4 regions of the Virgibacillus saliphilus genome follow, and region 4 is predicted to be linked to each of the others. Evidence: riboswitches for the same ligand, from Rfam matches in the RefSeq annotation. Region 4 holds a riboswitch; each other region holds the start of a gene.
What was found. A riboswitch is a leader RNA that binds a small molecule or an ion and turns the genes downstream of it on or off. The one in region 4 is predicted to bind thiamine pyrophosphate.
Positions count from the first base shown of each region.

Region 1: linked by a shared signal. The riboswitch ahead of thiT (energy-coupled thiamine transporter ThiT) and the one ahead of tenA (thiaminase II) in region 4 are both predicted to bind thiamine pyrophosphate.
Region 2: linked by a shared signal. The riboswitch ahead of tenI (thiazole tautomerase TenI) and the one ahead of tenA (thiaminase II) in region 4 are both predicted to bind thiamine pyrophosphate.
Region 3: linked by a shared signal. The riboswitch ahead of thiD (bifunctional hydroxymethylpyrimidine kinase/phosphomethylpyrimidine kinase) and the one ahead of tenA (thiaminase II) in region 4 are both predicted to bind thiamine pyrophosphate.

Region 1 covers NZ_JAGYHC010000001.1:2,530,210-2,532,416, reverse strand. Annotated here, with positions in the region: gene KFZ56_RS12315 (M3 family oligoendopeptidase) at 1-795, shown strand, start outside; TPP riboswitch at 871-972, shown strand; gene thiT (energy-coupled thiamine transporter ThiT) at 1,068-1,640, shown strand; gene KFZ56_RS12305 (hypothetical protein) at 1,863-2,207, shown strand, end outside.
Region 2 covers NZ_JAGYHC010000001.1:1,870,776-1,872,982, reverse strand. Annotated here, with positions in the region: gene KFZ56_RS08965 (thiazole synthase) at 1-24, opposite strand, end outside; gene thiS (sulfur carrier protein ThiS) at 26-229, opposite strand; gene tenI (thiazole tautomerase TenI) at 313-930, opposite strand; TPP riboswitch at 1,043-1,150, opposite strand; gene KFZ56_RS08950 (FAD-binding oxidoreductase) at 1,357-2,207, shown strand, end outside.
Region 3 covers NZ_JAGYHC010000001.1:677,998-680,204, reverse strand. Annotated here, with positions in the region: gene KFZ56_RS03435 (DUF420 domain-containing protein) at 129-677, opposite strand; TPP riboswitch at 1,001-1,118, shown strand; gene thiD (bifunctional hydroxymethylpyrimidine kinase/phosphomethylpyrimidine kinase) at 1,339-2,142, shown strand; gene thiM (hydroxyethylthiazole kinase) at 2,139-2,207, shown strand, end outside.
Region 4 covers NZ_JAGYHC010000001.1:39,435-41,641, reverse strand. Annotated here, with positions in the region: gene acsA (acetate--CoA ligase) at 1-368, opposite strand, end outside; TPP riboswitch at 558-658, shown strand; gene tenA (thiaminase II) at 755-1,447, shown strand; gene KFZ56_RS00195 (dicarboxylate/amino acid:cation symporter) at 1,496-2,207, opposite strand, start outside.

The DNA.
Region 1 (2,207 bases), 2.5 Mb from region 4:
CCGAAAATGGCCGATTTCGCGCAAATGGCATTTGATAAACAGTGGATCGAAGCAGAAGATCGTCCAGGAAAACGACCAGGCGGTTTTTGTACAAGCTTTCCGGACAGTGAACAAACTCGTATTTTCATGACGTATTCCGGTACCCCGTCCAATATTGCTACACTTGCCCATGAACTTGGGCATGCATACCATCAACATGTCATGAATGACGTTAATGGATTGAATCAGGGATATGCGATGAATGTTGCTGAAACAGCTTCGACGTTTGCAGAAATGATTGTAGCTGATGCGTCTGTTAAACGTGCGAGGAGTAGGGATGAAAAGATGATGTTATTGGAAGATAAAATAAAACGCAGTGTGGCATTTTTCATGAATATCCACGCCCGGTTTATGTTTGAAAATCGTTTCTATGAAGAACGAAAACAGGGAATGGTCTCCGTCCAACGATTAAATGAATTAATGGTTGAGGCACAGAAAGAAGCGTATTGTGATTCAGTTAAGGATTATGATCCAAACTTTTGGGCATCCAAATTGCATTTCCACATGACAGGAGTACCATTTTATAATTTCCCGTATACGTTTGGTTATTTATTTAGTCTCGGTATCTATGCATATGCGAAGGAAAAAGGCGGTAGCTTTGAAGATGATTATATTGCATTGTTAAGGGATACAGGCAGTATGAATGTAGAAGATCTCGCAAACAAACATCTGAATGTAGATATAACGAAAACGGATTTCTGGGAAAATGCCATTCAGTTATGTGTGAATGATGTCGAAGAATTTTTAGCGCTATAACCTGCGGATGCGGTGTATGCATTGTCATTGTCTGCTATATGAGGTAGAATAGTAGGTAACAAAAAAAGTGAATGAAAAGCCTGCAGGGGGAGCCGTTTGGCTGAGAGTGAACAATTTTGTTCTGACCCTTCGAACCTGTTAGTTAGTACTAGCGTAGGGATGGTGGTTTTTTGATGGGATAAAAGTAATGTGAGCGGATTCCTCCATCAGGAAGTCTTCCCCTTGGCATTGCTTTTTTTGTGTAGATTGCTTTAAAAAGGGGAGGTAATAAAATGAGTTCCAACAAAATATTATTTTTAGTTGAGGTTGCAATTTTCACGGCACTAGCATTACTTCTGGATATTATCCCGGGTCTATCATTTAAAATATGGGCAATGGGTGGTTCGATTTCATTTGCCATGATACCTATATTTATCGTTGCATTTCGCTGGGGATTAAAAGGAGGGCTGTTATCCGGATTCCTATGGGGGATTATGCAGGTTGCTGTAGGTGTGTCCTATATTCTGCACCCACTGCAAGGCTTGATTGAATATGGGCTTGCTTTTACCGTTTTGGGTTTTGCAGGTGTTTTTGCTAAGCAAGTTCAGCAAGCAGTTAAAGAAGGTAGGACAAAAGCTTATCTTTCATATATTACGTTAGGAGTACTCTTGGGATCAAGTTTACGTTTTATTGCCCATTATGTTGCTGGTATTGTATTTTTTGAGTCGGCTATTGAGGGACAGCCTGTTTGGATCTATTCCCTCGTGTACAATATTTCTTATATGCTACCATCATTTATATTGTGTACGGCCATCGTGTTCTTTCTATTTCATAAGCAGCCGAGGACATTAGTGAAAACTGCTTAACAATTAATTATTCGCTCACATAAGAGGTTGGGACAAAGCAAACGTGTTTAACTAAGAAAACGAACATTACGGAAGCGATATATGTTTGGAATTTATTTGTTAAAAACACTTTTCCCGGCCTCTTACATTTATGAGAAGGAAACGATGAGTCGTGTTTATTTGTAGCGCTTTTCCTCTTCCATGCATAGGCTATAGAACTATTCATCATGGGAGGAAGCGTATATGGAGCTGACAATAGCTCATTGGTTATATGGTTTATTTACACTTGCGATTATAGGTACTATGATTTTTCGAAGAGGTGTTGTACTCCCTTCATTGTTAGGGACATTTATAATCGCTTGGGTATACAATGGAAGTATAATTGAAGGGTTTACAGCAATTTTCAATGCCAATCTTGTAGCAGCTCAAGAACTTTTTAGTATATTTTTAATTATTACCTTTATGTTGGCTCTTCTTTATTCTTTACGTGATCTTGGGGCAGATAGGAAAATGATTCAGCCTATCCAGAAGATGATGATTAATGGGCATGTGTCTTATTTTGTTCTTGTTGGCGTGACCTATGTGATT
Region 2 (2,207 bases), 1.8 Mb from region 4:
TTGTTTTTTGTTGATGGTTAACATGTTAACCGCCTCCTACAAATTGGATTAATTCTATTTTGTCTCCATCAGCTATTTCTGTAGTAGTATGCTCATTCTTTTCCAAAATTCGGTCATTATGTTCTACAATAACAACAGGGTTACTTATCTTATAATGTTCGATTACTTCTTTAATTGTGGTAACTGCTGTTGGTATCGTTACAATCTCCCCATTTAATTGTAATGTCATGTTCTCACCTCCTTTGAGCTATTTCGAATCATAAGCGATGGAATCTTCCTTCACCTCCTCGAGCAATGCTGACATCATAATGGTTATTCATCATACACTCCCTTTTCCATATTTATTCTATATTCTTTAACCGCTTCTACAGGATCGTTTGCTAATAATACACCTGACAAAACCGCGATTCCCTCTACACCTGCTGCTAGTACCTGCTTTGTATTTTCCGGCATAATACCACCGATTGCTATGACTGGTAAATGAACTGTTTCTGTTATCCTCTGTAAATGATCAAGTCCTCTCGGAGGTATTCCTGGCTTCGATGAGGTAGCAAAGATATGACCATAAAGGAGGAAATTTGCACCCTTTGTCTCTGCCTCCATGGCTTCTTCTATAGAATGGACGGAACAACCTATTTGTAAAGTAGGAAAAGATTCTTTTACCAATGAAAGATCAGCACTTTGGTGTGTAAGTTGCACTCCGTTTGTCTTCATCATATATGCTATATCGATACGATCATTTATCATTATTTTTTTAACTGGAATTCCCTCTTCAGCTAATGCTTGCACGACAGCTACAAGTTTACTGGCAGACCATGTCTTTTCTCGTACATGGATGACATCCACATATTTATGAATCTGTCCTGCAATCGTAACAAACGTTTTCATTGATTGCCGGCCAGTAGAAATAACATGTAATTGTTTTGGCATGACAAAGGCACAACCCATCTAATAGATTCTTATATACATATAAAAAAGACCACTTTTCATCATGCAGCGCATAAAGAAAGTGGCCCTCTAGAATACATAAGTTAGCTTTGTAGTCATCGGCAGATTACTTCCCTACGCTGGCATCAACCAGATCAGGTTCAAAGGGTCTCAAAGTGAAACTTTAATCTCAGCCTTAACAAAGGCACCCCTAGTAGTTCATATCATTTTATTTTATTTTAACACGCATGAATATTTTGTCAATAATGGAATGTTTTTTATTATCTAATATCGCTTATACAGCAGTAGAAATGAATAATCCTTCCCTATGTATTTAAGCTATAGATTTTCTACTTCACATCATTTATACTAGACTATAAAATCAGAAATTTCTTTAACATACCTATTTAAAAAGGGAGAGAAATAACCATGGAAACAGCAATAACGAATGTAATACATGGATTAGAGAAATGGTTGCGAAAAGATCAAGTTACCATGAACGAGACTGTTCTGGAAGAACACAGCACAGATGAATCTTATCATACACCAAGTTCTCCAGCTGTAGTGGTATTTCCTGAAAATGCTGAAGAAGTGAGCGAAATTGTTCGTCTAGCTGATAAATATGAGATCGCGGTTGTTCCTTATGGCTTGGGAACAAGCTTAGAAGGTCATATTATCCCTTACGAACATGGCATAACCATTGATTTTTCGTTAATGAACAGCATACTGGAGATTCGGGAAAAAGATTTTCTAGTAAAAGTACAACCAGGTGTGACACGTTCCCAATTAAATAAAGAACTGAAAAAATACGGGTTATTTTTTCCAGTAGATCCAGGGGCAGATGCAACACTTGGCGGTATGGCTGCTACGAATGCCAGTGGAACAATGTCTGTCCGCTATGGCATCATGCGTGACCAAGTCCGAGATTTAGAAGTTGTACTTGTAGACGGAAAAACGATACACACTGGCAATTTAGCGGAAAAGTCATCATCCGGTTATCATCTGAATGGCATTTTTGTAGGGTCTGAAGGTACACTAGGTTGTTTTACAGAATTAACGCTAAAGGTATACGGTATACCAGAACATCAAATAGCTGCAAGAGCATCATTTAACATGGTGGATGATGCAGTCGAAGCTGTCACAGCTATATTACAAGCCGGAGTGCCAATTGCCAGAATGGAGCTTTTAGATGAGCCATCTATGGTGCAAGCGAATCAATATAGTGAAACAGGCTACAAAGAAGTACCAACATTGTTTTTAGAATTTCACGGAAATGAAGC
Region 3 (2,207 bases), 640 kb from region 4:
ATCAATCGTTTGATCAATCATAGGCAAAGCACGAGACGATTCTTAGTCATGACACTACCCATAATTGCCGGAAGAACTTTTAAAACGTGCCAGTATGTCATTGGCATATAATGATATTACCAAAAAGCTTAATAGTATGGCGAAATCATGAAGTAGACCAACACGCCAGTAAAGCTGACATACAGCCATAGTGGCATTGTCCAACGTGCAATTTTCCGGTGTTTTTCTACTTTCATATTCAAACCTCTTCCAAGTGTGATTAGCGCAAGCGGCACAATCAATGCAGCCAGAACAATGTGTGTAATTAGTATAAAATAATAAATGTACATCATAGGACCGTCTCCGCCGAAGCTTGTAGACTCAGCCATAGAATGATACGTCAAATAGAAGATGAAGAATAAAAAGGTTGTTACGAATGCAGCAATAATAAATCTGCGGTGCACTTTGATGTTTTTCTTTTTAATCATGATTAAAGCAATCAACAAAAAGATAAAGGTGAAGCTATTCAAAATAGCATTTAACATGGGCAATACGGTTAACTCCATGCCAGCTATTGTTGCGTCTGGGTTTGTTGGCAAGAAATACGTTCCCAAAATAACGCCTACAATCAATATAGATAAAATCCAAATCAGCGGATTATAATTGCGCTGTCTAGTATAGTTAATGTCATTAGGCATCTGTTTTTTCACTCCAATATAAAATTCCTTTCCATAAGCATATGAAAATTAACCGCAAACAACAAGTCAAAAGTAATATTCACTCCTATAAAAACGAGAAATGTCATACTTTTGACAGAAAACAGGCTATCCAATTAGGTCTTTTCTTTTGACCAAAAAGTGATAACAGGAAAGTTTCCTAGCATTCTGTATGTATTTTTCATCTGCTTTATTATCCGGAAAAGGGAATGATATGGATTTGAATATAGGTACACTTTCCACTTATTCAATTTCCATGACAAGTGCGAGCCTATTTGTTAAACTAAAGGTAAATAATCAATAAAAGTAACTACTAGGGGTGCCCAATAATACGTGGGCTGAGAGGAAAGCGCATTGAGGCTTTCTGACTCTTACGGACCTGATCTGGATCATACCAGCGGAGGGAAGTAGTTTGACGAAATGTCTTATCTATTTTCAAATTCGAAGCCAGGTCCCCCATGGGATTTGGCTTTTTTTAGTTCTCTCTGGGAAGAAGTCATGGATGAATCGAACGTATCTATTAACAACCATGGCTGTTTTCATTTAATAGCGGTCAATGACTGCACAATGAAAAATAATGATATATAACCCGGAAAACTACTATTCTTTCGTCCTTCCGAATCCATCAGAGGAGGTTTTATAAATGAAACACGTTTCAACGGCTCTTACCATTGCTGGAACCGACCCAAGTGGTGGAGCTGGCATTCAAGCAGACTTAAAAACGTTTCAAGAATTAAAAAGCTATGGCATGTCCGTCATTACATCTGTCGTTGCCCAAAACACCACAGGCGTTCAAAATGTTCACCACCTACCCATCGACATGATCAAACAGCAGCTGGATTCCGTGATTTCCGATATTCCGGTTCACGCATGTAAAACAGGGATGATTGCAAATAGGGACATGATGGAAGTCATTGCAGGATATGTTTCAGAATTGGATGCATCTTATGTCATGGATCCAGTTATGGTTGCAACAAGTGGAGATTCCTTAATTGATCAGGATTCACGTCTTTTTTTACGTGAAAATCTTTTGCCACTGACAACCCTAGTAACACCAAATATTCCGGAGGCTGAATTTATTACCGGCAATACAATTGAGACAACCGATGACATGAAACAAGCTGCTGAAACGATCGTAAAGAATTTCGGTGCTGGAGCAGCTCTTATTAAAGGTGGACATATGTCGGGGAGTGCAGTGGATTTTTTATACGACGGGATGGACATAAAAACCTTCTCAGCTGATCGCATGAATACCAACAATACGCATGGAACTGGATGTACGTATTCCGCTGCGATTACAGCCTTTTTAGGTCAAGGCATAGCGCTTCAGGATGCTATTTCACAGGCAAAACGTTTTATAACAGCAGCAATTAAGCATTCCTTTTCTCTTGGTTCCGGAAATGGTCCTACGAATCATTGGGCAGACCGTGAAGAGGTGATACTATGAATCCAAACATTATTCAGGAAGTACGGGGAAATAGTCCATTGATTCACCATCTAACCAATCAGGTT
Region 4 (2,207 bases):
CCTGTCTTCAATATACCAAAGAAAGATGCGTAGAATTCCGGACTCCTAGGCATAAACAAAAAGACACGATCACCTTTATTCACATTATACTTCTTCAGTACGTTAGCGAATTTATTACTCTCTTGCCGAAGTTGCTCAAAGGTAACCCGCTCTTCCCGGTCCGGAGCGGAATATAATAAAGCAACCTGATCTTTTTTATTTGGATCATTGGCATGACGATCTATGGCTTCATATGCCATATTAACATTGCCGGTTTCATTCCAGCTGAAGTTCTTTTTAACGTCATCCCACTTAAATGTTTCACGCATTTTTTCGTAGTTTTGTAGATTATAATTCCCTTCTCTTGCCGGGATTTTTTGTACATCCATCTAATCACCTCAATTTAAGTTTTTGCAACCGATTACAATTAGAAAAAATCCAAACATTAAGCTAACTGATTTCTATTTTAGAACATTTTATGACTTTTTTAAAGTGATTTGGTTTAAGTTATAGGCTTATTTTTTGATTTATACTTATATTTATGGTTTAATTCATAATAAATAACTTCATATTATTTCATTTTTCACTAGGGGAGCATATTTATTTGCTGAGAGAGGATACTTGACCCTTCGAACCTGATCTAGTTCATACTAGCGTAGGAAAGTGGCTATGTATACATGTTTGATGATGGCTCCCCATTCTACTACTGTGCTAGTGGATGGGGTTTTTTCTTTTCACTCCTCTAATGTGGGAAAAAATCAAAGGAGTGTATATAATGGAGAATTTATTTACAGATCGATTATGGAACCGAGTCCAACCAATATGGAATGCCTATTTGGAGCATCCTTTTGTAAAAGGAATTGGGGATGGTACGCTGCATCAAGAAAAGTTTAAACACTATTTGAAGCAAGATTATGTATATCTCATCGAGTATGCTCGGCTTTTTGCTTTAGGTAGTGCGAAAGCACCTGACTTGAAGACTATGACAACATTTGCAAATCTATTACATGAAACATTGCATGTAGAAATGGATTTACATCGTAAGTATGCTAGCAAATTTAACATATCAACTAAAGAACTGGAAGAGACGGAAGCTGCGTCTACGACAACTGCATACACCAGTTATATGTTGAATATGTCCCAACGAGGCGGAGTGGAAAATGTGATTGCAGCTATTCTTACTTGTGCATGGAGCTATAATTTTATTGGGAAACATTTAGCTTTAATACCTGGAGCGTTGGATCATGAATTTTATGGAGAATGGGTGAAAATGTATTCCTCTGATGATTTTACCACATTGGCAAATGACTGTATGGATGTAATCAATGAACTTACGAAAGACAAACCTGAACATGAACTTGTAGCATTAGAAGAAATCGTGATCAAGACCAGTCAATTTGAATACATGTTTTGGGAAATGGCCGAAAAATTAGAAATGTGGCAGACTGATTCTGTTGGTAAAGCCTGATTATTAGCAAAGACCGCCCCTAATCATAAGGGCGGTCTTCTTTGTTTATTATTTTGCAGATTCAGCTGTGTTTGCTTCTTTCCGCTTTTCACTTTCCGAGATGACATATGCGGCTGTTGCATCTCCTGTAATATTTAAAGAGGTACGAAGCATATCCAGTAGGCGGTCAACGCCGACAATTAATGCGATTCCCTCTACCGGTAATCCGATTTGTTGTAAGACCATCGCTAGCATGATTAAACCAACACTTGGAACTCCTGCTGTTCCAATACTCGCAAGTGTTGCCGTCAATATAATTAGAATAATGTCCGTAAATTCCAACGGTACCGCATAAACCTGTGAAATAAACACCGTTGCAACAGCTTGCATAATAGCGGTTCCATCCATATTAATCGTTGCACCTAATGGCTGAACAAAGCTGCTGATCGATTTTTTCACACCTAAGGTTTCCTGCGCTGATTGCATAGCAATAGGCAAGGCAGCACTGGAACTAGAGGTACTAAAGCCTACTGACATCGCAGGGAAAAATCCTTTATAAAATTTAATCGGACTTGCCTTTCCAAGTCCCCAAATGGCTATGCTATACGTAACAGCTCCATGTATAACTAAGGCTAATACCACGGCAACCATATACATCGCCATGGATCCAATCGCATCCAGCCCCGCATCACCGATCGCTGATGCAATCAGAGCAAACGCTCCGTATGGTGCTGTTTTCATAATAACATGAACCAGCCAAATCAAAAGCTCATTTGCCTGT